3 regions of the Halobacillus amylolyticus genome follow, and region 1 is predicted to be linked to each of the others. Evidence: riboswitches for the same ligand, from Rfam matches in the RefSeq annotation. Region 1 holds a riboswitch; each other region holds the start of a gene.
The links. A riboswitch is a leader RNA that binds a small molecule or an ion and turns the genes downstream of it on or off. The one in region 1 is predicted to bind S-adenosylmethionine.

Region 1 (10,713 bases):
TGTTAGTGTGGTAGAATAAGAATCAACCATGAGTGAAGGAGGATAAATAATGTCATTAACCTTCTATTGGTATCCTAATTGTGGAACATGCAAGAAAGCTAAAAAATGGTTGGACGATCAAGGGTTAAATTATGAAACAGTACATATCGTTGATCAAACACCAAGTGAAGACGAGCTTCAAGAACTTATTAATCATAGTGAAATCCCAGCCCGTAAGTTTTTTAATACAAGCGGGAAGAAGTATCGCGAACATAATATGAAAGATAAGTTAAAGAATGCATCAGAAAAAGAAATGATTCAGTATCTTGCTTCTGATGGTATGTTAATTAAACGGCCGATTGTAACAGACGGAAAGAAAGTGACCATTGGATTTAAAGAAGAGCAGTTCACTGCCACATGGGTCCAGTGAGCAGAAGGCTGGAAATAAAAGCACAAAGCTTTTATGTTTATAATTATTATTTATTATTTTTAATTTGGAGGGATAGGTATGAGTTTACCTAAAGATTTACGTTATTCTGAAGAGCATGAATGGGTGAAAGAGGAAGACAGCAAAGTTCGTATTGGAATTACCGACTTCGCACAATCTGAACTTGGGGATATTGTCTTCGTAGAACTTCCAGAAGTAGGCGACGATATTGAAGCAGATGAGCCATTCGGCAGTGTTGAATCTGTTAAGACAGTGTCAGAGTTATATGCGCCGCTAAGTGGAAAAGTGGTAGAAATTAATGAGGAGCTTGAAGACAGTCCGGAATTCGTTAACGAATCCCCATATGATAAAGCGTGGATGATCGTTGTTGAACCAAATGATTCATCTGAAATGGACGAGCTAATGTCTCCTGAACAGTATGAAGAAATGATTAACGAAGACTAGGAGAACATTTTCTTAGAAGAAGGTACAGGCAAGGTTACCTGTGGTCTTTGCCTGCATGATCATAGACTGATATTAATCATGTGCAGACCATGCTAACACAGCATGGTCTGCTTCTGTATAGTGGGTGATAGGGTTGAATGAAGAAAGAATTGTGATCGTTGAAGGGATTACTGATAAAAAGAAGCTGAACAAAGTCTTGAAAGACCCTGTTGAGATTATATGTACACACGGGACGTTAGGTGTTGAGCGAATGGAGGAGTTAATCCTCGATAACAACCTTGATCATCGTCCTGTATTTATCTTGGTTGACGAAGACGATTCTGGCTATAAACTTCGAAAGCAGCTAACAGAGGAACTCCCTCATGCGCTCCATATTTATATTGATAAAGCTTTTAGAGAAGTTGCAGCCACACCAGAGCCCGAATTGGCTCGTGCTCTGCTTAGCCGGCATTTTAACGTTAAGCCGATTTACTTAATTTAGGAGGGGCAACTTGCTTTCTTTAGAACGATTAAATGTAGCTAAACAACTCTGCGAGCAAAAGCAAGCACTTACATTTATTCACAGCCCTTTTTGTGGAACCTGTCACGTTGCCAGGAAAATGTTAGACACAATTGAAGACTTGTACCAGACAGAGCTTTTTTATGAATTAAACGCCTCTTTGAATCCAGACCTGATGCAGGACTATAAGATCGAAAGTGTTCCTTGTCTGCTAATAATGAAGAGCGGGTATGTGATAGAAAAAGTGTATGCCTTTCACTCTGTGCCAAATATGCTTGACAAAGTATCAGAATATGTAGAAAGATAGCCTTATTTCCCGGGAAATGAAGAACGATTCTATGCAATCAGGGAAGGTTTCTGCCCCCTTTACCTCGAAAACTTTAAATAAAGTTACTAAGGGGGGCTTGTTTTGGTTGAAATGATAGAGGAATGGATCAAACGGGTGAATAACAGAAAAGACTTACTCCCAAAATGGAAGAAGAGACAAGTGTTTTTAAAGATTCAAGATCATCGGTCTGAGTTTATTAATGTATCTATTACAAGAGAGGGGATGAAACTTGTGCATGAAAACACCGTCAGTAGCGCACTTACGATTTCGTCCTCTAATAAAGTTTTCCAACAGCTTTTTGGTGGTAATTTGAAATTAACTTCACTACCACGTTCCATCGTTAGACTTGAAGGCGAATATAGGGATATCCTTTTAGTTGAATCACTACTGGTGCTTTCTCATTAAATTAAAGTACCAATCGCCTCTACAATAGTTAATAAAGATGCTTTATCACCAAACTGATGTGTGATGTAACCATCTTTATTAATTATGATCGTGGTTGGTACTCCTGCACAATTGTACGCATCGTACACTTTACGATGATTGTCTACTAGGGTTGGCTGGGCGAGGAACTTTTCAGCGAAAATTTCACCATCTTCAATATTTCTCTCACGTCCCTGTACATTAATTGTTACCATTTGTACTTTTTCATGATTTATTGATTGAAAGAGCTGTTCTTTTCTTGGTAAATCGACCCCACAGTCTGGACACCAAGAGACCCAAAATGTTAATACGATTACTTTGCCAAGGTCATTACTTAATTGGTACGTTTCATTAGAATCTATATATGGTAACTGAAAGTCTATAGCTTTTTTCAATTTTTGTTCACCTCTCATTTTAATTGACTTAAATGCATGACCATGCTAACATATTTTTTAAGCGAATAGCGACATCTATACTTATCCAGAGTGGCTAAGGGACTGGCCCTATGATGCCCGGCAACCGGTTTGAATGAACACGGTGCTAACTCCAGCAAAGCATCTCGCTTTGAAAGATGAGAAGAGAATCAATGAGGACATCTCTTCTTATGACGAAGAGATTTTTTTGTGTTTTTTTGTTGACAGTGGATATACAGGGTGCTAGAATCCTGTTTGTGATGCTTAGTCAACCTAAAGCAGTAATGCATTAAAATATATATCTCTTATCCAGAGAGGTGGAGGGACTGGCCCGTTGATGCCCGGCAACCGTCAAGTTTTTGTTAACTTGAAAAGGTGCCAATTCCTGCAAAGTTAACAACTTTGGCAGATAAGAGAACAGACCACCAGGACGTGTAAACGCCTTTCTGTTCTCTTGCAGAAAGGCGTTTTTTGTATAGAGGAGGAACAATTTTGATTTCGATAAAGGATTTGTCTAAGGTCTTTCATACGAAAGATCAAGACGTTCGTGCAGTAGATAAAATGGATCTTTCCATTGAAAAAGGGGAGATTTTTGGGGTCATTGGGTATAGTGGCGCAGGTAAAAGTACGTTTATCAGGCTTTTGAATCGTCTTGAAGAGCCGAGCGATGGAAATGTCACTATTGATAATCAAGATGTGACGAAATTGAACAAGAATAAGCTTCGTTTAGCTAGGCAAGAGATGGGCATGATTTTTCAACACTTTAACCTACTATGGTCAAGAACGGTTTTCGATAACATTGCCTTTCCATTAGAAATAGCAGGAATGAAAAAAGAGGACCGTAAAAATCGGGTCAACGAATTGATTGATCTTGTCGGGTTATCTGGAAGAGGAGGCTCTTATCCATCCCAGCTAAGTGGTGGCCAAAAGCAACGTGTAGGGATTGCTCGTGCTTTAGCTAACAATCCGAAAGTGCTGCTGTGTGATGAGGCTACTTCAGCTCTAGATCCGGAAACAACGGATTCTATTTTAGATTTGCTAGTGGATATTAATAATAAATTAGGGCTAACAATTGTACTGATCACTCATGAAATGCACGTAATTCGCAAAATATGTCATCGTGTTGCTGTAATGGAACAAGGGCAAGTCGTCGAGTCGGGCGATGTATTAGACGTATTTTTATATCCGAAACAGCAAGTAACTAAACGTTTTGTTGATCAAGTAATGGGGGACCCTGATCGAAAACACTCACTCGAGCTTATTAATGAAACCTATAAAACAGGTGAGATTATTAAACTTCATTTTGTTGGTGAAAGCACCAATCAGGCGCTGATTAGTGAATTGTCTAGAAAATTTGATGTGGATATTAATATCCTCCATGGAAAAATAACCCAGACGCAAAAAGGAGCATATGGAACGCTGTTTGTCCAATTCAATGGAGACAAAGGAGAAATTGATCGGGCCATTGCTTATATTAAAACCACCTCAGTTCAACTGGAGGTGAGTCCGAATGTTTAATAACCTGTTTCCTAACGTGAAGATAGAGGATATGATCACGGCAACGAATGAAACGTTGTACATGACGATTATTTCTGTTGCGGGAACTTTTATTCTCGGGCTAATTCTTGGTTTACTTTTATACTTGTCAGGTCCCGGGGGCATTTGGAAAAATAAAGCCCTAAATTGGGTCACTGCAGCAGTAGTAAACGTTTTTAGGGCTATTCCGTTTATTATCTTAATCCTGCTATTATTTCCTTTTACTGACTTTCTTATGGGAACGATTCGCGGTCCAAAAGCGGCATTGCCTGCGCTGATTATAGGTGGTGCACCATTCTACGCGAGACTGGTGGAGATTGCATTGAAAGAAGTGGATAAAGGTGTACTTGAGGCTGCTAAATCGATGGGGGCTAAGTATTCCACGATTATCTTTAAAGTTCTGCTTCCAGAGTCGATGCCAGCACTTGTTTCAGGTATTACAGTTACAGCCATAGCTTTAATTGGTTATACAGCAGTGGCTGGCGTGATCGGAGCCGGTGGACTAGGCGACTTTGCTTATTTCTACGGTTTTCAGCGTAGTGACTTTGATGTGGTGTTATTCTGTACAATATTAATTGTAATCATTGTATTCATTTTCCAATTCATCGGCGATTTTATATCCCGTAAGTTGGATAAAAGATAGTTTTTAATTAGAAAAGGGGATGGAAAAGTTGAAAAAATTATGGACTAGTATTTTGGCGGTATTATTTATTTTAGTTCTAGCAGCATGTGGTTCTTCTGAAGAGGAGAATTCATCTGGTGACAACAGCGAGGGTGGAGAAGGGCAAACAGAAATTACTGTAGGGGCCACAAGTGTGCCGCACTCTGAAATTCTGGAGCAGGCAAAGCCGATCCTTGAAGAAAAAGGAATCACTCTAAAGATTGAAGAATATCAAGACTATATTTTACCGAACAAGGATTTAGCAGCAGGGGTTCTTGATGCTAACTACTTCCAGCATATCCCTTACTTGAATGCCCAGGAAGAGCAACATGGATATGATTTTGCAAACCTTGGTGGCATTCATATTGAGCCTATGGGTATCTATTCCAAGAATATTTCTAGTTTAGATGAGATTCAAGAAGGAACAACGGTCATTATGAGTCGGTCTGTTGCCGATCACGGTCGTATTCTTTCCTTACTTGAAAAAGAGGGATTAATCAAGTTGGACGAAAGTGTCGATAAAGTAGAGGCGACTGTTGATGATATTGTAGAAAACCCTAAAAATTTGAAATTCGATACAGGAATAGATGCAGCTTTTCTTCCGGAAACGTATAAGCGTTCAGAAGATGCACTTGTAGCTATTAACACGAATTACGCTATTCAGGCGGGGTTAAACCCGACTGAGGATGCTCTTATATTGGAGGACTCTGAGTCTCCATATGTAAATGTAATTGCAGCAAAGAGTGAAGATAAAGATTCTAAAGCATTAAATACTCTAGTAGAAGTGCTCCATTCTGAAGAAATTCAGACCTTTATTATGGAAGAATATGAAGGTGCAGTTGTTCCTGTAGACGGTTCTGCAGAATAATGTAAGGAATAAAATGCGTGACCCCGTTTATACTATTCGGAGTCACGCATTTCATTTAGGGAGGCATTATTCATGGAACAAGAAGTAAATTGGACAACAGCTTTTTTACAAGAGTATAAGCATGGAATAGGAATCTTTGCCGATAAAATGCCGGAAGTTGCTCATCATTTTAATGAGTTTTCGGAAAGCTGCTTTAAAGAAGGAGAACTTTCTAAAAAGCAAAAACAGTTAATGGCTTTAGGGATAAGCATTGTTGCACAAGATGAATATTGCATGGTTTACCATACGAAGGGCTGTGTAGATCAGGGAGCAAGTGAACAGGAAGTTATGGAAGCATGTGGTGTAGCCGCAGCGTTTGGGGGCGGTGCTGCACTGAGTCAGGCAGTAACACTTGTACAAGATGCTTACACAGATTTATCAAAAACCAAACACTAGGAAATAGGTTGAAAATTGGAGAAAATCCAATGTATGATAAATATATAGTTGTATGAACTTGTATTTTTATTCAAAATCAGGATACAAACCAATTTTTAAGTTTATACCGACTTTGGCGAGGGTAGAGTACTGTGGTATGCTAAATTGTGTAAAAAATCTGAAAGGGTTGATTTATTATTAGTGACTATCTGAGTTTGAATTACACTGCTGAAATGGAAAAAGCGATGCATCAAGCACACAACATAAGCTACGCAGAGTACAGCAGCAGGTTGGATGAAAGATTAAAAGTCGAGGAAAAGCGCCAACGAGAATTCGAACAAAGTCAGAAAATGGTCGCACAAGTAGATCGTCAACTTCATAAATAGACGAGTGAAGAATCAGGTGGTTTAAGTCCACCTGATTTTTTTGTTATGTATCTTTATGTTAATATAATAAGGAAAGAATTAGAATGAAATGCGTGATAAGGTCTATCCTTATCCAAATGTTGAAGTGTTCCCGAATCAGTGGAAATGAGTTGATATCAGATTCTAAATGATATAAGATTGTAATGAGAATAAATTGAGAATGGTTTTTGATCCACAACAACCAACACATTCAATAATAATAGATTTACTGGAGGTATTATTTATGGCAGGATCAACGCTTGAAATCAAAGATCTTCACGTAGAAATTGAAGGTCAGCAAATCTTAAAAGGTGTAAATCTGACAATTACAGGTGGAGAGTTCCACGCTGTTATGGGGCCTAACGGAACGGGTAAATCGACACTTGCCTCTGCTGTTATGGGACACCCGAAATATGAAGTGACTCAAGGTGAAATTCTCCTTGATGGAGAAAACGTTCTTGAAATGGAAGTGGACGAGCGTGCTCAAGCAGGCTTATTCTTGGCTATGCAATACCCAAGTGAAATCAGCGGTGTAACGAACTCCGACTTCCTTCGTACAGCGATTAATGCTCAGCGTGAAGAAGGCGATGAAATTTCTTTAATGAAATTCATTAAGGAAATGGATGGCACGATGGATACCCTTGATATGGATAAGAATATGGCCCAGCGTTACCTTAATGAGGGATTCTCTGGCGGTGAGAAAAAACGTAATGAAATTCTTCAGCTGATGATGGTTAAGCCAGCCATTGCTATTTTGGATGAAATTGATTCTGGTTTAGATATTGACGCATTAAAGGTGGTAGCAAAAGGGATCAACCAGATGCGTAATGATACATTCGGATGCTTGATGATTACACACTATCAACGTCTTCTTAATTATATTACACCAGACAAAGTACACGTGATGATGCAAGGGCGTGTTGTTAAATCGGGTGGACCTGAATTAGCACAACGTCTTGAAGAAGAAGGTTACGATTGGATCAAGCAAGAGCTTGGCATCGAAGACGAAACAATCGGTCAACAAGCGTAATAGATAGGAGGGATCATTATGACTGTAGAAGTCTCACTACCATACGACAAAGAATATGTAACACAATTCTCTCAAGGCTTAAACGAACCAGAGTGGATGAAAAATCTTCGTCTGCGTGCATTGGATAAATCGGAATCTTTACAGATGCCAAAGCCTGATAAAACAAATGTGAGTAAATGGAACTTTTCTGATTTCAAACATGATGTAAATGGAGATAAGATTCAATCACTTGGAGATCTCCCTAGAGAGATTCAAAATTTCTTGGATCAAGATAAAGAACAACAAAACCTAGTAATTCAGCGTAATCATACTGTCGCTTATGGAAGCTTGGATCCAAAGTTAAAAGAACTTGGCGTGATTTTTACAGATATGAGTACAGCTCTACGTGAGCATGCTGATTTGGTTCAACAATACTATATGACAGAAGCTGTTCATGTTGATGAGCACCGCTTGACAGCATTGCACGCTGCTCTTATGAATGGTGGAGTTTTCTTATATGTCCCTAAGAATGTGGAGATTGAAGAACCTTTACAGGCTATTTTCTGGCAGGAAGACCCAGAAGCTTCACTAATAAACCATGTCTTAGTCGTGGCAGAAGAGAATAGTTCAGTAACGTATGTTGAGAACTATATTTCTCATAATAAAGAAGAAAAAACATCTGCTAATAATATCACAGAAGTTTTTGCTAAAGCTGGTTCTAAAATTGACTTTGGAGCGGTTGATAACTTTGATGTGGGTACAACCGTTTATACAAATCGACGCGGGGTTGCTGATCGTGATGCAACGATCGAGTGGGCACTCGGGCAGATGAATGAAGGCGATACAATTTCAGAGAATATCACGCATTTAGTTGGTGATAACTCTGTTTCTAATGCCAAGACAGTCGCGATCGGTCGTGGAGAACAAAAGCAGAACTTCACAGCAAACATTACGCACTTTGGAAAAGGATCAGAAGGATATATTCTTCAACATGGTGTTATGAAAGATAAGTCTTCAGGCATCTTTAATGGAATCGGGAAAATTGAGCATGGTGCCACTAAGTCAAATGCGGAGCAGGAATCACGTGTTCTTATGTTAAGTAAGGATGCACGTGGGGATGCAAACCCTATTTTGCTTATCGACGAAGATGATGTAACGGCAGGTCACGCAGCTTCTGTCGGTCGTGTAGATCCAATTCAGCTTTATTACTTGATGAGCCGCGGGATATCTAAGGTAGAGGCTGAGCGTTTAGTTATTCACGGCTTCCTGGCACCTGTTGTAAATCAGCTCCCTGTAAAAGCTGTAAAAGAGCAGTTAACGAAAGTGATTGAAAGGAAAGTTTATTAATGGATATCAAAGCGGTTCGTGATGCTTTCCCGATTCTGCATCAGGAAGTGAATGGACACCCGCTTGTATATTTAGACTCTTCCGCTACATCTCAAAAGCCTACAAAGGTAATTGAGAAACTGGATGAGTATTATCGCGGCTACAATTCCAATGTACACCGTGGTGTGCATACACTTGGGACACGGGCAACAGATGAGTATGAAGGTGCTCGTGAAAAGGTTCGTAGATTTATTCATGCAGCAAGTACGCAAGAGATCATTTTCACTAGAGGAACAACAACAGCGATTAATACAGTCGCTGTAAGCTATGGGCATGCAAACCTGGGTGAAGGTGATGAGATTGTAATCACACCGATGGAACACCATAGTAATATTATTCCTTGGCAGCAATTGGCTAAAGCAACTGGAGCAACTTTGAAGTATATGCCTTTACAGGATGATGGAACCGTTTCTTTAAACGATGTTGAGAAGACGGTCACTGAAAATACGAAAATTGTAGCCATTGCTCATGTGTCAAACGTTCTTGGAACAATTAACCCTATTAAGGAAATTGCTGCTGTAGCCCACCGTAATGGGGCTGTCATGCTAGTTGATGGAGCTCAAGGTGCTCCACATTTGAATGTGGATGTACAGGATCTTGACTGTGACTTTTATGCTTTTTCAGGTCACAAAATGTGTGGTCCTACAGGAATCGGTGTTCTGTACGGGAAGCGGTCCCTACTAAATGAGATGGAGCCTGTCGAGTTTGGTGGAGAGATGATCGACTTTGTTAATCTTTATGATTCAACGTGGAAGGAGCTCCCTTGGAAATTTGAAGGGGGTACGCCAATTATTGCAGGTGCTGTAGGTCTTGGTGCTGCAATTGATTTCCTTAATGAAGTTGGATTAGATGAAATAGCCGAGCATGAGCATAAGCTTGTTGAGTATGCACAGCAGCAAATGAACACAATCGAAGGGTTAACGATCTATGGTCCTGATAAACGAGCAGGCTTAGTGACTTTCAACCTGGCAGATGTACATCCGCATGATTTGGCAACAGTACTTGATGCGGAGGGGATAGCTGTTCGTGCTGGTCACCATTGTGCTCAGCCATTAATGAAGTGGCTAGACGTTTCTGCTACAGCCCGAGCCAGCTTCTATCTTTACAACACAGAAGAAGATATCGATCGACTCGTTCAGGGATTACAAACAACAAAGGAGTATTTTGGCGATGTCTTTTAATAACCTAGATACACTCTACCGCCAAGTTATAATGGATCATTACAAAAATCCTCGTAATCGTGGTACAGTAGAGGGAGATCACCTTACTGTTGATATGAATAACCCAACGTGTGGTGATCGAATACAACTTCAGTTGCAAGTAAACGAAGGCGTAGTTGAAGATGCTAAATTTGATGGGGAAGGCTGTTCAATCAGCATGTCCTCAGCATCGATGATGACACAGGCCATTAAAGGTCAGAAAATTGAAGATGCAGTGAAGATGTCACACATGTTTTCTGAGTTAATGCTTGGAAATGAAGTTGAGGATGAAAACATCGACCTTGGAGACATTGAAGCTCTACAAGGTGTAGCTAAGTTTCCAGCACGTATTAAATGTGCTACGCTTGCATGGAAGGCAATGGAAAAAGGTGTGGACGACGAACAAGAAGCTTAATTGTTTTTATATACTAAAAGGAGGTATTTAAATGGCTAAAAAAGAGCCAGAGGTTGGAGAATATCAATACGGCTTTCATGAAAAAGATGTCTCTATTTTTCGTACTGAAAAAGGCTTGACAGCAGAAGTTGTTAAGCAAATCTCCGATTACAAAGAAGAACCACAGTGGATGCTTGATTACCGTCTGAAGTCGCTTGAGCAGTTCTACAAAAAGCCAATGCCTCAATGGGGCGGTGACTTGTCCGAACTGGACTTTGATGATATTACCTATTACGTCAAACCATCTG
Region 2 (10,713 bases), 1.9 Mb from region 1:
GGTTTAATGGTATCCTCTATTCTCTTTATTCAATAAAAAAATCCGACGCCCTTAGAACGGACGTCAGATTTTCGTATTGAGTAGATGGTGGTTTTGATCGGAACATCGAATTATGACATCCATTTCGGAGGCGTATTCTTTTCCCAATAGACCTCTCCAATCGAGTGATGCTCCACAAAGTCATCAGCATTTAAATGATAGTGAAAGTTGAACCAGTAACCATCACCTGGCCGTTTATCACGCCTCACATGGAATCTGGCTACCTCTTCATTGGTTTGATGATTGTAAAGATTGAAGATTTTCTCCCCATACCCTGGCGACAGCTCCTCAACTATTTTATAATAGGGCACCTCATCTTCATCCACGTCAGCCAAAATCATTTCAACAACTTCTTCAATTTTAGGCAAAATGTCATTCGTCATATCTGTATCTACTTTTTTATTAATTCTCGGTCCCATTTTTGTCAGCGTTTGTTCTTTAGCTTTTTTCGTTAGAACTTGTATATAGTCCTCATCTGAACCCGAACCGTCTTCAAGAAGGCTATCCAGTTCAACAGCCTCGTCTGCTTCAGGTAATCCTTCATCATCAGGTGTTAAATATGTACTCTCCCTATCTTCAGAAGCCACCTCTTTACGATCAGCAGCATCTGTAAGTGCATGTGCAGGTGGAACATACATTCCTAATGTAAGGACGGAAACAAGGACGACGAATATTTTTCTTCCCCATAATCTCATTGTTCTATCTCCCTTACTGATCCTCTATATATATAATTCTATCATGTTAGAGAGAAGAGTTTATATATAAATGCTTCACTATTTCACAATCCTAAGCCTTATTTTCCGCTTATCATAATTTACATATAAATCCCACCTCAGGTCATCCAGAAACTGGATGACCTGAGGTGGGATTTAATGGTTATGACTGATCAATCTTTTTCTTATTTAAAATCACTGACGGATCAATTGATATAGAAGGACGATTAACCTCTAGCCTTTTTTGGCCAAACGAAATTACTAATTGCAATTACGAAATCAATACCTAATACCAGAGTCCATAGCTTTAACATTCCTTCTAATGCAATAGTCCATACCTACACGCTTTACCTGCGGCGAACCTTGTCGGGTTATATAATATTGAAACCGTACGTCTGCCCACTCAATCATACTTTTACCAAATGCTACGGAAACACCGATGTAAATCGCAGCGATGGCATGTGCTTTTGTAGCCGTAGATCTACGAAACAAGTCTATACTTGTAGTGACTAATAAGATCAAATCAATCAGTGGTGTTAAAGCTAAAAAGAACAATCCCAGTTTTCTTAATTTGAACACATACCGCATAACTAGACCTAATACGATAACCACCCAAAACCCAATTTCACTCGCAAGCGATCATCCAACCAATGAAATTCAAATGCCCCACCTCCCACCATTTTATAAAACAACGAAATGTTTTCCACCTATCCTTTATTAATAAAATGTATGGTAATCTCATTATAATGGGCTACGTTGCGTAACCTTCAACTACTTTTTTCATGGGGAGAATTTAAGTTGAAATATTATACATCAGGTGAAGTTTCCCAGGACCTCAACCTCCTTTCTTATTGTTAATCATTTTCTTCTTCTACTGTTACCAGCAAACAGGGTTTTAGTTCTTTCACAAAACTTGATAGAATGAAGCATATGTATAATTAAAAAGAGGGTGTTTAAAATGAAAGAAATCGAAGTAGAATTGTTAAAATTAATTGAGAAAAACGCTAATTTGGAAGTAGAAAAAATTGCGAAGTTAATGGACAAAAGTATTGATGAGATCCGGGAACTGATTGATAAGCTTGAGAAGAAAAAAGTCATTCTTGGCTATTCTACGCTTATTGACTGGGCAAAGGTTTTGGATGAGGAAGAGGTTACGGCTATGGTGGATGTAAAAGTGACCCCCGCTCGTGATGTCGGTTTTGATAAAGTGGCTGAGCGTATTTATCGTTTTCCAGAAGTTAAAGCCGTTTATTTAATGTCCGGCACTTATGATTTGTCCGTTTCAGTAAAAGGAAAAACGATGATGGAAATTGGACATTTCATTTCTGAAAAATTGTCTGCACTGGATTCCGTACTATCTACAACGACCCATTTTGTTTTGAAAAAGTATAAGCATGATGGCATCATATTACAGGATGCAGACGAAGGGGATAAAAGAATTGTGGTATCACCATGAGCCAAGTTTCTTACATATCCAAGCAGGTAGCGGATTTAAAACCTTCGGGCATTCGACGTTTCTTTGATTTAGCGGCTCAGATGGAAGATGTCATTTCCCTCGGCGTAGGCGAGCCTGATTTCGTAACGCCGTGGAATGTTATCGAACAAAGCTTTCATTCCCTTGAACAAGGCTACACATCCTATACTGAAAATGCGGGTATGATGGAGCTACGCAAGGAAATTAGTAAATATCTAATTGGTAATTATCACTTGACGTATGACCCAAGTGACCAGTTAATTGTTTCCGTTGGGGCAAGTCAGGCGATTGATCTTGCTCTGCGGGCGGTTATCGATCCAGGGGATGAAGTTATAATTGTAGAACCGAGCTTTGTTGCTTACGTGCCAACAGTCAGACTGGCTGGAGGAATACCTGTAACGATTCAAACGGAAGCAGAAGATGAGTTCAAACTTAAACCTGAACAAATTGAAGAGGCCATTACACCAAAAACAAAAGCGATCATACTATGTAATCCGAACAATCCAACTGGAACCCTTTTATTGCAAGAAGAATTAGAGCAACTGGCGACAGTGATTAAAAAGCATGACCTACTCGTTTTGTCTGATGAGATCTATGCCGAGCTCACATATGACGATGCTTACACAAGCTTCCCATCTATTCCTAACATGAAAGAGCGAACAATTTTAATTAGTGGGTTCTCAAAAGCATTTGCCATGACGGGCTGGCGACTCGGCTATGCAGCAGGACCAACTGAAATAATTGCCGCCATGGTGAAAATTCATCAGTACACGATGATGTGTGCCCCTACGATGGCACAGCACGCTGCCCTAGAGGCCATGAAAAACGGAAGGCAGAGTGTCCAGTCCATGTTTGAAAGCTATAAACAAAGAAGGAATTTTATAGTGAGTAGCTTGAATGAAATTGGGTTGCAATGTCCAAATCCGGGCGGAGCATTTTATGCATTCCCATCCATTAAAGCAACCGGATTAACCTCAGCTGAATTTGCTGAGCAGTTGTTGCAAGAAGAACAAGTTGCTGTCGTACCCGGCTCTGTTTTCGGAGCAAATGGCGAGGGATACATCCGCTGCTCCTACGCGACATCACTTAAACAACTTGATGAAGCTTTGAATCGCATGAAACGATTTGTGCAAAAACGAATGTAAGAGGTGCCTGACTTCCTTATCTCTACAGTTATAATGAGATTTCATGATTAGATTGAATAGGAACCACAGTCAGCCCCCCAGACTTTACATTAGAAATAAAAATAGGAAATTCCACAATTGAGGAATTTCCTATTTTTTATTTCTATGAAAGTCCGACTACTTAAGAATGTTATAAACTATTGTTATACGATCTATCTAGAACATTTTCACAAGATCATCAAACTTCTCAAGAATATCATCATATTGACTTACTTGTCCAAATCCGTATTTTGCATATACAAATGGAATTCCAGCATATCTAGCTGCTTTTAAATCACCTTCCGTGTCTCCAACATAAACCGGTTTGGATAGGTTATTCCTTTCGATAATTAAGTTAATATTTTCTCCTTTTGAAAGTCCAGTTCTCCCCGGATTTTCAAAATCTAAAAAATATCTTTTAAGGTTATGATACTTATAAAAAGCTTCAATGTAGCCCGGTTGGCAATTGCTAACGATGTATAATTTATATTTCTGTGAAAGCTCCTTCAGAACTTCCTCCACGTTTTTATAAAGAACACCACCTTGTTTTTCCAAGTATTCATTTTCTACATCGCAGCACTCTATTATTAATTGTTTCCGAGTATTATCATCTAAGTATGGAAACAGCTTTCTACTTATATCGTCCATCTGTAACCCCATTGTCCCTTCAAGGTCTTTCCTTGTTAATTCCCTCTTTATTTGATCATTTTCCTTTATTATACTGTTCCACGCATTGAGGACTGTGTCTATAGAGTCCCAAATGGTACCATCTAGGTCAAAAATAATACTATCCATATGGATTTTTCCTCCATCTTAGTTTATTAAAAATTGACGTTCTTCCCTATGAGCAGTTTCAAAATTGTTCCACAATGCTGCCCTTTAGACGTATAAGAACAGTAAAACGGATGGTATTTAGAAGCCCTTTACTCAACTCTTTCGCCCTTATTACGGAAAAACGTTTCAAAGACTCACTTGAAGGAATCCATCCGTTAAATAAAAATCTATCCTTAAGCCCACTCTTTGCCATGTTCACGAATAAATTTAATATCGTTTTGATAATGTTCAAGATGCCCTTCATCTACCATCTTTTGAAAAGCAATGTCACCTTCACTCGCTTTTCTTGTAATTGTTTTACATAACCCTTCTAATCGTAGCAATACCATCTCCAAATAATCTTCTTCTATTCCCCACCGTAAGATTCAAAAAACAATCTAACTCTTTGTTTTATACGGTTAGCCTGCTGTAGTGATTGATAATAAACTTCCTCCCCTGTTTCAGAGAGATAAAATCTACTTAAGGGGACACAAGTATAAAGAGTATAAGCTATATCCCAAAGTCTTGGACCAGGTCCGGCAACATCAAAATCAATAATCCCTAGTGGTCTTCCATGATTAAAAATAATATTGTATCTAGCAAAGTCATTATGGCATAATACCTCCATTTTGTGTGGAGTATTATCTATCGGTTTCCAGTCATCTGATAATGGAAAATCACTCACAGCATCATGATAAAGACGGAGCATCTTCGCTATATCTTTTAAAACATCATCAGACCACATGTATTCTTTTAAAGGATCGTTACCAGCTTCTCCTTCAATAAAGGATAATATTTCTCTTCCTTTATCATCAATACCTAAAAACTTTGGTGCATAATTATAACCTTTGTTTTCCAAATGCTTTAATAGCTTATGAATTTTGGGACTATCTGACTTTAATTCTCGTCGCACAGTATTTCCAGAACGATAAACGTTAGAGACGTTTCCTCCTGTTAACACTTCCTCGTTTTCATGGTTTGACATCTATATCTCCCCCTAATATAACTTTCTATTGTTTGTGGGATTTAATTTATGAATCGAACGAGACTTACCTTGCTCATAGAAGCAATAACTATGAAAATAGCACCTAATATTGTAATAATTGAATCTTTCGCTTTGTCCATTACATTTTCATCATAGAACTTGAGGTTTATGCCTATATCCTAATTAATAAACACCGAACTGCAAAACTGATTCCAGTAAGACTTCCAATTACAGTAGCGATTGAAGCACCGAGTAATAATTTTAAGTAAGAGAATATTGGCCGTATTAAATTCGTATTTCCTTTGTTTCTTTGTTGGGCTTTCTACGGAAATCTTTCTGTAGTGGCATCTATGCTATAGATGTAATAAATTCCTTTGAACTAGCTTGCTCCCATCTATCACGTACCATAATTCTTTATTAAGCAGGGTTAATATTATTATTGACTATTTAGTATGCTTAACTTCCCTTAATCACTTACTGGCACTCCTTTATTACACTTAGTTTGATGCTTAACATCTGTACGTTAGCGCACGGCAGGATAGTCATATCGAGATTGAGTTATAAACTGTACTATTTCAAGAAACTCATCAGGATTGGTATCAAACCATTCGTTTCCAAGCGCTGTTTCAATTTTTTTATTTCTATAAGTAAGTATATTATGGATAGATTGCTCCAAAACATGTGAGTTATTTGTCTTGATAATTACTGCTATTTTTGGTTTTTCCGGTAAAGCTGTAGAAGCCTGTGTAAGCACCCTTTGTAATGGATCTCTGTCAGTTTTTCCAATTTTGCATGCCCACGTATTTTTTTCTAGATTACTAGAATTCATTTCATATGTTGGCAAATAGTATAAATAGACAGTACCACTCCCTTCTCCAAAAACAAAATCAGCATCATACTCTTCCTTAATTGCCTCACTTGTTTCCGTTTTCTGGCTGGTTAAATTATGATCAGATACTTCTACTTCACTAACTTTTAAATCATTATTAGTAATAAGCCAATAACCATAAGAAGGATTCTTAGCTAATCCTTCTTTCTTTAATTTCTCTAAGGCCTTTTTCAACATTCTTGGCTTGTCAGCTACGTTTGCCTCTTTCCCACCTCTAGCTAAATGAGCTGCTGTCACCTCATTAACAATCGTTTGTCTCATCTCCACTCTTTCGTTAAATAATTCTAAAATGAGATGCCTGCATATGTATGGTGTAAGCGGTAAGTTCTTAAATTGATATTCATAAGTTTCCAAGTACTTGACCCCCATCTTTTCTCTATATCAGCGCAATTTATTTTCAAAAATACATTTTGTTATTGAATTAATTTGCAATGCTAGCTAAACTTAAGACTTTGGTGCCCATCCCCTATACGTTTACGTATCAACACAACAGGGGGCAGGCACCTTTATTTGCTTCGTATAAATAGTCCTCTATCCCTGGTCTGTATGCTGCCCCATCTCAGATTGTTGAATTACATTTATTTTGTGGAAATTGCACAATCAATAGATTTAGGATTATGCTAAACCCTTCAATAAAGAGCCTCCAAGCAGCATTTGAAAAAGCTACTTGGAGACTGAAGTCATGATTTCGATAGCCTAAACTCCTTCAAGTACAATCCTCCTAAAATCCCTTGTCTACCATCACACCCAACGAGTCTTCATCACTTTCTTACGAGTATAAAACTCGATCCCATCCTTCCCGTTAACATGCAAGTCACCATCGAATGAATCCTTCCATCCTGAGAACGGGAAGAAAGCCATCGGAGCTGGTACACGAATGTTTACACCCAGCCATTGGAACATCCAAGCAGGAACCATCATTGGAAAATTGAATGGGGTATTTCCTAAGTGATTCTACTTTTGTTTGTGTCAAAGTAATAACCTCTTAAATGTTGAGTTAATCGTTTAAAGCACATCTTTTAAAAAGACATCCTCTTCTTCTTTTGTTACATTAGACGTCGTGACTAAGCTCGTCACGATCATCACAACAAATCCAGCAGCAGCGGCAAGGAACAAGGATATATAAATATTTTCAAAGACATTCAAACTAGTAAAAAGAACATAGAGTCCCGTACCTGAAATGAGCGAGGCTATTGCACCGTAACCATTGGATTTCCCCCATAAATAGCCCAATACAATCGGAGCAAGGAGGCCACTGATAATCGCTGAGAAACTAAACTGAATCAGGATCGCCAGCGAATCAGGTCGATCGAGCGACAGGTAAAAGGTGGCCAAACCAACAAAGATGAGCGAGCCTTTGGCTACTTTTACCGAGCGTACATCCAATTGATGTTTGGATAACTTCCCTTTCGAAAGGATCGGAGCCAGCACCTTGTACAGATCGTTTCCAATGCTTGACGTAATACTCAAATACAAGCTGTCTGTACTTGATAGAATCGCTGAAATAATCCCAACGATGATAATCGCAGCAATGATTGGTGGAAAGGCTTCTAGTACATAGACGGGAATGGCCGAGTCCGCACTACTAAGCGATGGAGCCAGCACTCTAGCTGCCAGACCACCCAACACCATTAACACGGTAATGAAGAACATGCCAAGCCCCGCTGACATCGTAAACGGCCGAAGCTGATCCTCCGTTTCCAGTGATAACACTTTATTAAGCAGGTGCGGCATGACAACAAAACTAATATGTAAAAATTGAACCGACAAAATAGCTAAGACACTGTCATAGGGTCCGTTTAGCGGAGCGATCAATTCTGGATCGATCGCTTCTAGTTTAGTAGAAAGCTCACCAAATACATTCAGTCCCCCACCTATCGTCCAAAATAATGACGCAAAGATCAGGATAGATGTGATTACCATCAAGGTTCCTTGGATACCATCCGTAACAATTTGGGCAAAGGCACCGCCAAGTCCAATATAGAGAATCGTAATGGTCACACCAATCAGAATCCCCCAGAAATAAGGAATGCCGATAACGGATTCAAAGATTGTCGCCAACCCGACATTTTGACCGACAATATAATACACGTTAAACAATACTAAAAAAGTGACGAGGACTTGCAAGGTTTTGCTGTTATATCTTCTCCCAAGCCATTCAGGAAGTGTGGAAACTCCGCCGAACTTCTTTCCATATTTCCAAAACTTCTTAGCAAATAGCAGAAGAGCGATCCAGCCAGCCCCAAAGCCACCGAGCGTATACCATAATACTGAAACTCCATGTTCATAAGCTAGACCAGGAACACCTACAAACAAATTGGCACTAGCGAAACTTGCTGCATAGCTTGCCCCTACAAGCCAAGGGCTGACATTCCCTCTTGCTGTTGCAAAACCGTTCATCGATCTACTATGCTGATTCCCCTTTTTTCCAATCCATACAACAAAGACAAAGTACAAAGCCAGAAGACTGACAAGCGTCCATAACAGTGGTCCCGAAACAATTCCCATTAGTTATTTTCCTCCTTTGACCTTGGATAGACTTTATTCCAAATAAGTAAGCCAAGCCCCCAGAACACGGCTAGGGTAATAAAATAGATTGTAAACATGTACATTTCTCCCCTCATTTTGCTAATTATGTCTAACTTTATCCAACGTTCTTTAGCCTGTTATAAAGTTCTTTTCAATGAAATATAAAAAAGCCCCTTTCAAAGAAAGAGGCTGAATTCATATATGCTCCAACCTCTTATCTTCCAGACAAATAAAGTCTGTTGGAAGTAGCACCGTTCCCCTTGTAGGGTGGTTGCCGGGCGTCGTAGGGCCAAATCCCTCAGCCAACTCTTGATAAGAGTGAAAAACTATAAAATTATTCAAATAATCTGATAAACAGCATCATAGCAAAGTTTATATTTCCATGTCAACTCTCTTTTTTCAAAATTTGGGTTTATTAATCCTAAATACACCCTGACTAATCTGCGAAGGAACAGAATTTTTTAAAAATTAACATTGACACCTTTTGGGATATGCTGTATATTTTGGATCACATAAAAATTTAATTATAATTTCTTATCACGAGAGGTGGAGGGACTGGCCCTTTGAAACCTCGGCAGCAGACTGTAGTAGTACTGTGCCAATTCCAGCAAGCTCTATGGCTTGAAAGATAAGGAGGAGTCCATACATTTGCGTTTTCAACCTCTTCTTTTTCTTTAAAGAAGAGGTTTTTTCATGTGTTTGAGGTTGGAAACACTAAAAAGGAAATCTAGGGAGGAATACAGTTGACGAAACAAATTATTTTAAATGCCTTTGAAATGAATAGCGCGATGCACAATTCTCATGGGTTGTGGAAACATCCAAGAAGTCAGCGCCACCGCCGCTATAAAGACTTAGATTACTGGATGGACTTAGCTAAACTATTAGAAAGAGGCAAATTTGATGCCGTGTTTCTCGCCGATGTACTAGGAATCTATGACGTTTATAAAAAAAGTAAAGACCCCTCGATCCGTGATGGATTGCAGGTTCCTTTAAATGATCCTGCCCTGGTTATTCCAGCGATGGCCAGCGTGACCAAGCATTTATCCTTTGCGATGACGGTCAGCACCACCTATGAAGCTCCATTCGGGAATGCTCGGCGTTTCTCCACCCTCGATCACCTGACTAAAGGACGTATCGCGTGGAACGTGGTTACCTCTTACCTGCCAAATGCCGCGCGCAACTTTGGCCTTGAGAATATGATCAAACACGACGAACGCTACGATATCGCTGATGAATATCTTGATGTGTCTTATAAGCTCTGGGAGACGAGCTGGGAAGATGATGCCGTCGTTGAAGATGTCGAAAATAACACACTGGTTGATCCGGATAAAGTTCATGAAATTAATCACGAAGGAAAATACTTTTCCGTGGAAGGGCCGCACCTGAGTGAACCATCCTTACAACGGACACCTGTCCTCTATCAAGCCGGCACATCCGAACGCGGACGCGAATTCGCCTCCAAGCACGCCGAGTGTATCTTTGTCGGCGGCCCGACACCAGAGCGAATTCACTACTATGCCGATGATATTCGTAAGCGTGCGGAAAACCACGGCCGCAATCCAGATAATATTAAAATCTTCTCCTTCCTTAGCGTGATTGTTGGCGAAACAACAGAGGAAGCGGAACAAAAGTTTGAAGAATACGCACGTCACTGGAGTGCAGATGCCGCTAAAGCACAATACGGAGCAAGCGGCTATGACATCGGCGAGTATGAAGAAATGGATCCAGATCTTCCTTTTGAATACACAAAGTCCACAGAAGGCGGCCACTATAAAGCGGCCACACTAACAAAAGACGCACCTAAGAAGCTAACCGTTGGCGAAGTGCTCAATCGCTTTGAGTCACCAGACCGTAATAGTATTATCGTTGGAAATCCGACTGAGGTTGCCGACGCAATCCAGTTTCAATTTGAAGAGTCGGGTGTGGATGGCTTTAACTTGAACCATTTAGTAACCCCTGGGGATCTGGAAGACTTTGTTGATTTGGTGATACCAGAGCTGCAAGAGCGTGGATTGTATAAGAAGGATTACCAGGAGGGTACGTTGAGAGAGAAGCTGTTTCCGCATGGGGAAAGTGGGCTGCCTGAGGATCATCCTGGGAGTCAATAT
Region 3 (10,713 bases), 1.1 Mb from region 1:
TTCTCAGAGCTATCACGAGAAAATGCGACATCTGCCCTTGAAAGCACCCCTTCCTTAAGCCACTTTTGCCATTCAACCTGATAAAGGAAGTCTGTGACAAAGTGCTGTTCGCCGAAGAATAGCCATGTGTCTCCTTCTGCCTCGATCTCTTCCCGTTCCTCCAGGAAAGCTCGATAAGGTGCGACACCGGTCCCAGCCCCGATCATAATGACGGGTATGTCTGGGTTCTCAGGAAGTTTGAAATTCGAATTACGTTGGATAAAAACTGGTAACAAGTCGCCGGGCTGTGATCGTTCCGTACACTGTCCAGAACAGACACCTGTTCGTTTACGTCCGTGTGCGTCATATCTTAGCGCACCAATCGTAAGGTGTACCTCATCTGGGTTCGCATGTAAACTACTCGCAATCGAATAAAGGCGTGGCGGAATCTTTCGTAGAATCTTAATAAATTCTTCTGCTGAAACATCCCTAAGTCCAAAATCCTGTACCAAATCAATAAGATCTCGCCCATATAGATAGGCTTTTAGTTCCTCCTGATCTACTATTAGCTTATTCAGCTCCTCATTGGCAGAAAGCTGTGCCACCTTCTCAAGCAGCGGTTTCGTCAAGGCTGTGATCTCGAAGGTAGAGGTTAAGGCCTCCCGCAATGGGCGCAATTCCCCTTGCTTATTCACTGGGACCTGGTCTTCTGGATTCCACTTCATCACTTCAATGAGCTGATCCACCAAGACAGAATCATTCTCTGGGAAAATGCCGAGGCTGTCACCCGGTTCAAACTCTAAATTAGATCCTTCAAGATCTAGCTCAAGATGGCGGGTTTCTTTGTTCGAACCACGACCATTGAGATTCAAATTTTCTAGAATTTCCGCCTTAAACGGATTTGTCCTTGAATAGGCTGGCTGATTTGTTGACGCATCTGACCGCTCTGATTGGGAGGGTTGCTCACCTTCGCGGTTAACCTCCTTGGAATTATTTAATGTAGCTAGCACGCCCTCAAACCATTCTTCTGCTGGCTCCTCAAAATCGAGATCGCAATCAACACGGGGATAAATCCTTTTCCCCCCTAATTCCTCCAGTCGTTTATCAAATTCTTTGCCGGTTTGACAATAGAATTCGTAGGAGCTGTCACCCAAGGAGAGAACTGAATATCTGAGGTCTTCAAGCTCTGGAGCTCTTTTGCTATGTAGGAAATCATAGAAAGCCATCGCATTGTCTGGCGGATCTCCATCACCATGAGTGCTCGTCAGAATGAGTAAGTCCTCAACTTTTTTTAATGCCTTTGGCTTAAAATCATCCATCATTGAGAGCGTTACCTTGTAATCCTGCTGCTCTAGCTTTTGCGACATCTCCCCAGCCAATGCTTCGCAATTCCCAGTGTGCGAACCAAAGAGGATCGTCACTTCGCGTGTTACATTCTCTGTTGCATTTTGAGAGGAGACCCCGGCCTCCGAGACATTCTGTACAACAGGCTCAGCTGTAGCAGTAGATGCTGTGGACTGAGAGCTAGCTAAATACCCGCTAAGCCAAATTTTTTGATTTTCTGTCATAGTTGGGAGCACCTGATTTAGTAGCTCCGCTTGTTCTTCTTTAAAAGGACTGTTCATCACCTGGAACTGCAAATATACCCACCTCACAAAAAATTTCTGTTTTTATTTTTTATCCTGAATCGCTATCTTCGTTCACGACCTAATGTGAACAAGAGTTTATTCAATTGTTTACCTGCTGGTAGTAACGATCAAGCGCCACTACCATCGGCCCCATTTTAGGATGATCGGGCTGAAGGACGTTCAAGATCCCATTACGTTTCAGTTCATTTGCTGTAACTTTTCCAACAGCCACTGCTAGCACTTGCTTATTGAAAGCCTGAATGATCTTTTGGGTGTCAGGATAATCCGCCAATAAATTTTTGACCTGTGTTTTACTTGTGAAGACTACCGCATCAAGGGATTGTTCAATGACAGCTTTTTTTAATTCATTAAGGATTTGCGGAATAGGAGCTTCATAGAAATAAGGCTGTGACAAGTAAACCGAACAGCCAATCTTCTCTAGTTCATCCTTTAGCTTTGCATCATCTTGATTATAAGCTTGCAAAAAAACACGTGGCCGTTTGCCAGCTATTTGTTCGTCAGCAAATGTCCTCAAGAGATTTTCCATTGTTCCATCTTCGGACACCATACTGACTTGGACAGCATTGTTCTTGCACCAATTCAGTGTCTTCTTTCCACGGATTGCCAGATTCGTTTCGTTTAATTTTTCAATAAATGCAGGGTAAAGTCCCGCTTCTACTGACGAGTCGGCCAAGGCTTTAGCTCCTATCCCTGTCGTAAAAATTGTCCAATCAAATGTTTCGGATAGATAATCTTTTATATTCTGACAGCTAGTCTGTTCGTTTAACGTTTGTTTCCCTTGGATGGAATAAACTACTGGGTTACCGCCTTTTTTGTGGATCAAGTTGCTTAGTGGTTCAGCACTCCGATCAGCAGCCACTCCAATTTGCTTTCCATCTAAACCATTCATACCTCGTCCCCCTATCATTGGAATATCCATCTCCTCCTATGGATCACCACTTCAGCCTTAGGAGCAATGTATCATTCATATATGATTCATCATTGGCTCAAGCTGTGCTCATTTTGCAAGGCTTCATGAACTCGGTCAGTCAATGCGTCGATCATTATAGGATGGTTCCCAAGATATTGACACAGGACCACCTGTTGACTTTTCTCCTGCATCCCATTGATTTTGTCCTGCATCGACCTCATAAGCAGCCCGGTAAACCAAAGGTAGGGAATCACGAAAGTTTGTGACCACCCTTCTTTCAGCGAAGTTTGCAATCCTTCATCAAAAGAAGGTGAACAGGCCGCTAAATAGCTGACATTTACATTAGCGACGTCCATTTTCGAACATAATTTATGTGCAATTTGTTCCATCGATTCTTTGGTCTCTGAATGACGGCTGCCTCTTCCAACTAGCAAGATGTTCGCATCTGAATGGCGGACCACCTTTGTTTCCTGCACACGTTGGACTAAAATATCAATCACCCGATCCTGGATTCCGATCGTTCTTCCATAAACAAAATGGATGTGCGGATGGCGGAGCTTCGCACGATTAATCTCTTCCGGTATATCCGTATAGTAGTGACCCGCACTCAACAATAAGACGGGGATAATAGCAACCCTAGTGGCTCCTCGCTCGACGAGATTCTTAATTCCTTGAGCCATATCCGGTTCCGCCAGTTCTAAAAAACAGGTTTCCTGAAGAGGAACGTCTATACGCTCCTGGACGGATTGAATCAAGGAAACGGCTTCCTTACGCGCCTTCTCAACACGGCTACCGTGGCTTACATATAAAACTGCTTGCATGTAACCATCCCCTTCCTTTTAACCAACAATAGAAGGAACAGGCATTTCTTCCTCGTCTTTCATCTGTTCAAACCATTGCAGCTGCTCCCTCAGCTTCACGACTTCTCCTACGACTATCATCGAAGGATTCTCGAGATCCTCGACCTTCCCTACAATGTCCTCTAGTGTTCCTGTTACGGTACGTTGATGTTCCATCGTCCCCCACTCCACCAGAGCGATCGGTGTACTGGGAGCGCGGCCATGTCGAATCAGTCTCGCGCAAATTTCCGGAAGTTTTTTGACACCCATATAAATGCACAAAGTGTCCATGCTTTTCACTACATGCTCCCAATACTCTTCCTGATCATGTCCGAATTTGCTTACTCCTGATAGGAAGGCTACAGACGAACTATAGTTACGGTGTGTGACTGGAATACCAGCATAAGCAGGAGCAGCTACACCAGATGAGATCCCAGGGACGATTTCATAAGGAATATCCCTTTTTGCTAATTCTTCGGCTTCCTCTCCACCTCTACCAAAAACGAAGGGATCCCCGCCTTTTAAGCGGGTTACTGTTTTCCCTTGTAAGGCAAAGTCACAAAGAAGCCCATTAATGGTTTGTTGGTCTAAAGAATGATTATCCGGACGCTTACCGCAATAAATCAGTTCAGCTTCGTCCCTCGCTTCATCAAGTAAGTCTTTGTTAATCAATCGATCGTATAGAATGACATCCGCCTGCTGAATGGCCTTCAAGCCTTTCACTGTAATTAAATCAGGATCACCGGGTCCTGCACCGACGATATAAACTTTTTTCATAAGCCACCTCCTCCCCTTGTTGCAATGAATTTTTAAATCAGCTTACAGAAATAATCTACTTAATTTTTATGACTGGTTTCCTGAAGTGTGGAGACCGCATTCTGTTTTATTAAACCCTTGCCATCTCCCAGAACGATCGTCCCCCTGTTCAGTTACTGGCTCAGTACAAGGCATGCAACCGATACTTGGATACTTTTGATCATGTAATTCATTGTAATCCAAGCTATTTACTCGGATATAATCCCAAACGTCTTCCCATGTCCAGTAGATTAGGGGGCATACCTTAATCGACTGAAACCGTTCATCCTTATTTACAAAATCAGTGTGACTTCGACTCGGAGACTGTTCTCGCCTCAGCCCTGAAATCCAGGCTGTTGCCCCACTAAGCGCATCCTCAAGCGGCTTGATTTTTCGAATATAACAACATTGGCCTGGCTGCTTTTTCCATAATGCTGGACCATACTCGTTCGCTTGCTCATCTAAAGTCAAATCCGGTTTCTTAATATGAATGTGAAGCTGCGGGTATCTCCGCTTCACTTTTTCGATCAGTTCATAAGTTTCTGGAAAGTGAACATCTGTATCAAGAAACACAATTTCTGCATCTTTCTTCACTTTAGAAATCAAATCAATCAACACAATACCTTCCGCTCCGAAACTACAAGCATAGACGATTGATTCACCATAAGACTGATAAGCCCATTCTAATACACTGGCAGCGCCTTTTGTGTCATCCGAAGGGTGCCAGCTTTCAAATGGATCACCAGAGAAATTCTCATACGAAACGATGTTATTGCTCATATTTTCCTCCTTCTAACTAAAGCAAGCTCGTAAATTTAACATTAAAAAACCTCTCTTCTTAGCAAAAGTAAGAAGAGAGGTGTTCGATGCGAACATATAACTACCTATCTTCTTATCTTTCAAGTGCCTAATGCACCCGCTGGAATTGGCACAGTCTCTGATAAATGATCCATCAGACCCGTTGCCGAGGCTTCAAAGGGCCAGTCCCTCCACCTCTCGCGATAAGAATTAAATTGTGAAATTGTGGTATTTGATATTGGTAAATATATTATTCCCTTTTAGAAAAAATGTCAATGGTTTAAAGGAAAATTATTAATTTTTCATACTTTCTGAAAAAAGACCGTTTCATAAAGTTTTGACATAAAGACAATTATTTACATCTATTATTAATCCCAAATATCAGCTCTAGGAACACCTGCTGTTCTCAAATAGTCTAATAACTGACCAGTATGTATCGATTCATGATAGGCAATCCGTAAAAGCATGTCCCCCAAACTTCGTATGTATCCAACATTAGAGCGATCAATCTTTATATTTGAAAGGTCTTCTGCTTTGTAAGTTGATATCGTTTCTAAAAAAGCTTCACGATAAGGCTCTGCAAACTCCAATTCCTTCTGAACAGATTGTAAAGGGACATTATCAAAGGGAGATTCAAAATTGCTTAAGCTGCCTTTATTTTTAATCGCCATATGGTAATAGTGTTCGCTCTCTAATACGTGCCGAATCATCTCTAAGGAGGTCATTGCCTCTTCATCAGGTCTCCATTGTAGTACATCGGATGGAATAGAGGACCATACCTTAATACTTCGTCTTCTTACTTCAGTCAAGTTTAGCTTCACTAGTTCTATAGAATTCATTTCATCCCGTCCTTTTGTTTATCTTTTCAGTGCACTCGAATAAATTTTTGAGACCTTCTTATAAACATTGGTTTACAATTTCCTTGCCAATTCCGGAGGCTGCTCCTGTGATAATAACCTTTTTATTTTTGAGCATGTAAACATCCTTTTATTTATGTAAATTGATGGACTCGACTGTTTTATAAGGCCTCATTCCTTAAATCTTCCCATAATAATAGTATTATAGTATTTACCGTCAGAAAGAATTTTGTCTTTTTTTAATACACCTTCTATTTCAAAGCCAAGCTTTTTATACAGTTTAATGGCTTTATCGTTTGTTTCTAAAACATTCAAAGCAATTTTTTTAATGCCATTTGCGTCCGCCCAAGAAACAGACTCTTTTAAAAGATTTTCCCCAATCCTATATCCCCAAAAATCTTTTAATATGCATACCCCAAATTCTACTTTATGAGAAAATCTATTCAAATAAATTCCTTCGCATCTTGAAAACCCAACGATCCGATCATGAGCTACAGCAACTAAAAATAAGTTTCTTGAATGCTCAGTGTCCGTTTTTATAATCTGTTCAAATCCCGGTATATCTATGAACGCCTCCCCTTTTTCTCTGTCCAAATTTTCGGTCTCGCCGTCAATCTGTAATCTTAGTGCGGACAATTCTTTTGCATCTCTATCGATTGCAGATCTAACAGTATAATTTATCCCCTTAACGTAAAAATCTCGTTTGTTTATTATCATGATATACTCCATTCATAATTTAAAAATGATTCTGGCCTACCTAAATCTCTGTCGCGTTAAATATCCCGGCGAAACCCTTTCCTTAAAAATGCGCACAGCAAATGAAGCGCTTGTTTTGACTAGGACACAGAGTAAATATGTACCTCTTGCCCTGATAGCACGGTACGCTTTTCAAAGTCCATCCTAATTTTCTTAGCCACTTCTATCGATCCTACATTTCCAGGTTGAATTAAAGCAATAAGTCGCTGTTTACCGAATCGTTGAAATCCATGCTTCCTAAGAGCTTCGGCAGCCTCGCTCGCGTAACCTTGCCCCCAATATTTCCGGGATATCCAATACCCTATTTCGAGCTCTTCTACTCCATCAATCATTTGCGGAACAAGGCCAGCGTGGCCAACTGGGATATTTTCCTCCCTTCTAACCAGCACTCTTAATCCGAGATCAGACCCAACTCTGTATGTACTATAAATCCAGTCCAAAAACTGCCTTGCACCTTCTCTATTTTTTGTATGGCCATTACCGATAAACCGAACCATTTCAGGGTCTGACAACATAGAAATAAGAAACTCTAAATCTTTATCTTCGTATCGACGAAATGATAATCTTTCCGTAAATATTTTCACGATTAACCCCCTCTTATATTTAGAGATTACATTGATGAATCCTTTGAAGCGATACCCCCATGTTCTAAAAACAGAACCTAGTACGGAAGGAATGTGGCTTATAAGAAGCGTGCCCGATTGGAGAATAATCTGAAAAAGATCAAATTTTTCTTACGAGTCTTAAGGAAACATAATTTTCATCAGATGTATTAGAATAAGCCATCTTCTCTGAGTTCTTAGTAAAACCCTTAGCTTCGTAAAATGGAATCCCTTTATAATTTCCTTTTTGCACAGAGACCCATTGTTCTTTTGCGCCTTTTTCAATCTGGACTTCCGTTAAGTAACGTAGCAGTTGGGTACCTATACCTTCCCCACGACGAGTAGGGTCTAAGTACAAGACATAGATCTCGCTTTTATTAAGATCGATCCTCCCTCCACCAATAGCCCCAACTACTACACCATTATCAAGCTCTACAATATAACCGTCCCAGCCCTCGGATTCACTTAATTCACGATATATTCGCTCATGATTATAAAATCTCTTATTATTCCTTCTTATATTTTCGTCACTTCTGATACCTTTATATGTATCGAGGCACCCCTCAGAGCAAACTCTAGAAATACCTTCAACATGTTCGGTAGATGCCCTTTTTATCTCAATCATATAATTCTCCTTTTCATCTGATTATTAAACTATCTGTCTATGTGTCTGGGGTAATGTCATCTTTACATTCTTCGACTTAATTCCTCGAAATTCCTTTTCCACTTAAGAATCCGGCTCTTCGTACACAAAGAAAAAAGCGCAACCATTACTCCAGATTTGCGCCATTAGATTATCAGATCGTCGTTTTCATTAAAGTTCTAGACTGAGAAAAGCTGCTCTTTATGACAAATGGCTGCACCTAAGTGTCGCTCTCATATCATTAAATCGTTTCTAAGCTGTTTCATAATTTTATTTTCTTCAATTAATTGCCGGATACGAAGATCATTCTTGTACTTTTGAGCCGGTTCAGGGGGCGGCTTGTGTCGACAGAAATCAAAATGGTATTGAAAAAAATGAAGTTAAAACATGCATCCCCCTCCTTCATTCACAGGGAGTTTTTTCTTATGCAAACAACTTCCACCTTTACTTTACAGGGATCCAGATTTCTGAATATAAATCAGGACTGGAGGTATCTTCATCAGAATACACCTCTAATTCCGGTGTACCTGCGTGCTTATAACCACTAGAAGGAAACCATTCTGAAAAGATTTGTTTCCAAACTTTCGGCATCGCATCCGGCATCGGCCCGTGAACTTCAAATACAGCCCACTTGGATGCAGGGATTTCCAATTTCAATAACCCATCAGGCGTATCACCTTCATGTGCTGTACCTATCCAATAATCAATTGCTTCGGAGCTTTTATCGACACACACACCCAACACACCTTCGACCGGACCATTGTTCAATTTAAATAATAAATCGTTGGTTCCATCTTCATGTACGTCATCCCACATTATTGGAATCCCTACCTGATTTTGCTCATTAACCAATGAAAATTCTCGCTTAACCCCTACGACCTGGAATCCTTCAAGTTCGACAACTTTGTACTGCATTGGCTCTGCTCCTTTTAGACTTACCTGTATCACCAGGCGGTTATAAGATTTTAACTTTCCCGTGTACTTTCGTGCTTCACTTGGGGTTACACCATGTTGCCGTCGAAAAGCCTTTGAGAAAGCTTCGGGAGTGTCGTAACCATATCGTAGGCGAGATCAATGATTTTGACGTTTGTTCTATTTAACTCATGGGCAGCTAATGTTAAGCGGCGGCGTCTGAGATATTCGCCGACAGATATGTCCGTCAATATCGTAAATGTACGCTGGAAGTAAAATACTGAAAAATTCGCCTGATTGGCAATGCTTTCTATCGACATATCATCTAGTAAATGCTCTTCCATGTAGTCTATGGCCGTTTGTAACGATTCAACCCACGTCATTTCGCTCACTCCCTTATTTAGATTCTAGCAAGGCTTTACTTTTGAATCCTGTCAATCTGTGCTTTGTTTTGACAGGGTTGCAGTGGGGCGATTTCGCTTACTGTTTTTTCTTGAAGGTCTCCTATGCTGGTGATAATCAAAAAGATCCGTTTCAAAAAATCTTCATATAAGAAAAATACCACAGTATTGGCAACTGCGGTAAGCTAGAGCTTATTTACTTTTTTAAAAGGTCAACGTTCCATTTATAAAAGCTGTAATAGGTTCATAGCCGAGATTCTCGAGTCTCCTGTTTAATTATCTCTAAACGGGAGATTATCCCAATACGTGGCAGGTACGAATATCGATGCTGTAAAGAGACAAAATGAACGCTCCGGCATGTCTTATAATGAAGCAAAAGAATTTATTGCTGAAACACCCGGTGGACACAGCACCGAAATGTATAGTGGTACCAACATTGAAGCTGTTAAAAGAAAGAATCAGCAGCACTCAAGGAACAAGAAAATTAAAAATAAGCGTTATGCCCGCTGATTATCTAGATTCAAACCAGCGGCTTCATTAATTCTTGCATCATTTTTTCTTAAGCCATTTTGACCATTTCCTTGACCATATTCCCGCCAATAGACCCTCCTACTTTTCCTGCCTATTCTGTGGTTATTTGGCAGCTACCCTTTTTTAAACCCGTTAGCGAAAGAAGACGGAATATACTATAAACCCTAATACTATTACAATAATAAGGATTCCAGTCCCTTTCCAACCCAGCCCCCCGACTAAATCAACCAGACTTCCGTTATTACCCCTATTTAACGAATCATTCAAATTACCACCCAGGTTATCTTTCCATTCTTCTTGCCTTAGTCTTTCTCTTCTTTCTTCAGGAGTTTCACTATCTTTACTCAATGAAAAACACCTCCACTTCAAAGTCTAAAATTTATTTTATTGATCTTCTTTAATAATTCTGCTGGGTAAACAGAAGAAGCAACTACCCTTGTTGAATAATCGCTCCCAAGATGAATATGACTTTTTATGGCTGTTGAAAACCATACATTGCAACAAATAATACAAAGAGTGAAAGGAGCCTATAATATTTAACAAAACAAGGCTTACTTTTACGTTACCCTTTCTTCCTAACAAACCAAATACAAGTCCTGCTCCTCCAAGAATTAAAGGTAAATAGATGCTGATGTCGAGGACAAAGACAAATAATCCATTCCCCCAACGAGTTGGGCCAGCTATAATAGGAAATACGGTTAATATGAACAATAATGCTGATAAAATTGAAAAAGCCTTTTTTGACATAATCAAGACCACCTTAATTTTCATAAAAATTCCTTTTTATAAATTCAACTACTTTCTAACTAACCCCCTCATTTTATCGTTTTTTGCCATTGATAACTCCTATTCCAGATGCCTGGAATAACCAGCTGACCGCCTTATTGAAATAAATGATGCAATAACCGATCCTTATCTTCAAAAAATTGCTTCATTATATTGAAGTGGTCTGTTCTTTCCAATTTTGTCTCGTTCATACCTTCTTCACTAAGCTGAATAATTTTAGAACTTGGATAAGCCATGATTATTGGTGAATGGGTA

Region 2: it holds a riboswitch for S-adenosylmethionine, as region 1 does, so the genes downstream of both, MUO15_RS09160 (sodium:solute symporter family protein) here and MUO15_RS19930 (methionine ABC transporter ATP-binding protein) in region 1, are expected to answer to the same signal.
Region 3: it holds a riboswitch for S-adenosylmethionine, as region 1 does, so the genes downstream of both, MUO15_RS04615 (phosphoadenylyl-sulfate reductase) here and MUO15_RS19930 (methionine ABC transporter ATP-binding protein) in region 1, are expected to answer to the same signal.

The regions. Positions count from the first base shown of each region.
Region 1 is NZ_CP095075.1:3,962,677-3,973,389, forward strand. Features, by position in the region: gene MUO15_RS19900 (arsenate reductase family protein) at 50-409, shown strand; gene gcvH (glycine cleavage system protein GcvH) at 488-871, shown strand; gene MUO15_RS19910 (toprim domain-containing protein) at 1,005-1,352, shown strand; gene MUO15_RS19915 (thioredoxin family protein) at 1,363-1,677, shown strand; gene MUO15_RS19920 (hypothetical protein) at 1,780-2,103, shown strand; gene MUO15_RS19925 (TlpA family protein disulfide reductase) at 2,100-2,516, opposite strand; SAM riboswitch class I at 2,595-2,699, shown strand; SAM riboswitch class I at 2,837-2,950, shown strand; gene MUO15_RS19930 (methionine ABC transporter ATP-binding protein) at 3,027-4,052, shown strand; gene MUO15_RS19935 (methionine ABC transporter permease) at 4,045-4,713, shown strand; gene MUO15_RS19940 (MetQ/NlpA family ABC transporter substrate-binding protein) at 4,742-5,599, shown strand; gene MUO15_RS19945 (carboxymuconolactone decarboxylase family protein) at 5,672-6,034, shown strand; gene MUO15_RS19950 (YuzK family famiily protein) at 6,229-6,399, shown strand; gene sufC (Fe-S cluster assembly ATPase SufC) at 6,662-7,447, shown strand; gene sufD (Fe-S cluster assembly protein SufD) at 7,466-8,773, shown strand; gene MUO15_RS19965 (cysteine desulfurase) at 8,773-9,993, shown strand; gene sufU (Fe-S cluster assembly sulfur transfer protein SufU) at 9,983-10,426, shown strand; gene sufB (Fe-S cluster assembly protein SufB) at 10,458-10,713, shown strand, end outside.
Region 2 is NZ_CP095075.1:1,739,562-1,750,274, forward strand. Features, by position in the region: gene MUO15_RS09120 (YpjP family protein) at 111-734, opposite strand; partial or broken gene MUO15_RS09125 (hypothetical protein) at 980-1,413, opposite strand; gene MUO15_RS09130 (Lrp/AsnC family transcriptional regulator) at 1,711-2,208, shown strand; gene MUO15_RS09135 (aminotransferase) at 2,205-3,371, shown strand; gene MUO15_RS09140 (HAD family hydrolase) at 3,567-4,184, opposite strand; partial or broken gene MUO15_RS09145 (phosphotransferase) at 4,397-5,187, opposite strand; gene MUO15_RS09150 (GIY-YIG nuclease family protein) at 5,711-6,430, opposite strand; partial or broken gene MUO15_RS09155 (malonate-semialdehyde dehydrogenase) at 6,818-6,967, opposite strand; gene MUO15_RS09160 (sodium:solute symporter family protein) at 7,082-8,584, opposite strand; SAM riboswitch class I at 8,817-8,924, opposite strand; SAM riboswitch class I at 9,137-9,240, shown strand; gene MUO15_RS09165 (LLM class flavin-dependent oxidoreductase) at 9,349-10,713, shown strand, end outside.
Region 3 is NZ_CP095075.1:874,820-885,532, forward strand. Features, by position in the region: gene MUO15_RS04595 (assimilatory sulfite reductase (NADPH) flavoprotein subunit) at 1-1,619, opposite strand, end outside; gene MUO15_RS04600 (uroporphyrinogen-III synthase) at 1,708-2,517, opposite strand; gene MUO15_RS04605 (sirohydrochlorin chelatase) at 2,607-3,359, opposite strand; gene cobA (uroporphyrinogen-III C-methyltransferase) at 3,378-4,154, opposite strand; gene MUO15_RS04615 (phosphoadenylyl-sulfate reductase) at 4,221-4,952, opposite strand; SAM riboswitch class I at 5,062-5,180, opposite strand; gene MUO15_RS04620 (DinB family protein) at 5,339-5,809, opposite strand; gene MUO15_RS04625 (GNAT family N-acetyltransferase) at 5,999-6,544, opposite strand; gene MUO15_RS04630 (GNAT family N-acetyltransferase) at 6,664-7,167, opposite strand; gene MUO15_RS04635 (GNAT family N-acetyltransferase) at 7,307-7,810, opposite strand; partial or broken gene MUO15_RS04640 (AraC family transcriptional regulator) at 8,273-9,123, opposite strand; gene MUO15_RS04645 (gamma-type small acid-soluble spore protein) at 9,448-9,651, shown strand; gene MUO15_RS04650 (DUF6366 family protein) at 9,805-10,020, opposite strand; gene MUO15_RS04655 (hypothetical protein) at 10,057-10,419, opposite strand; gene MUO15_RS04660 (AAA family ATPase) at 10,554-10,713, opposite strand, start outside.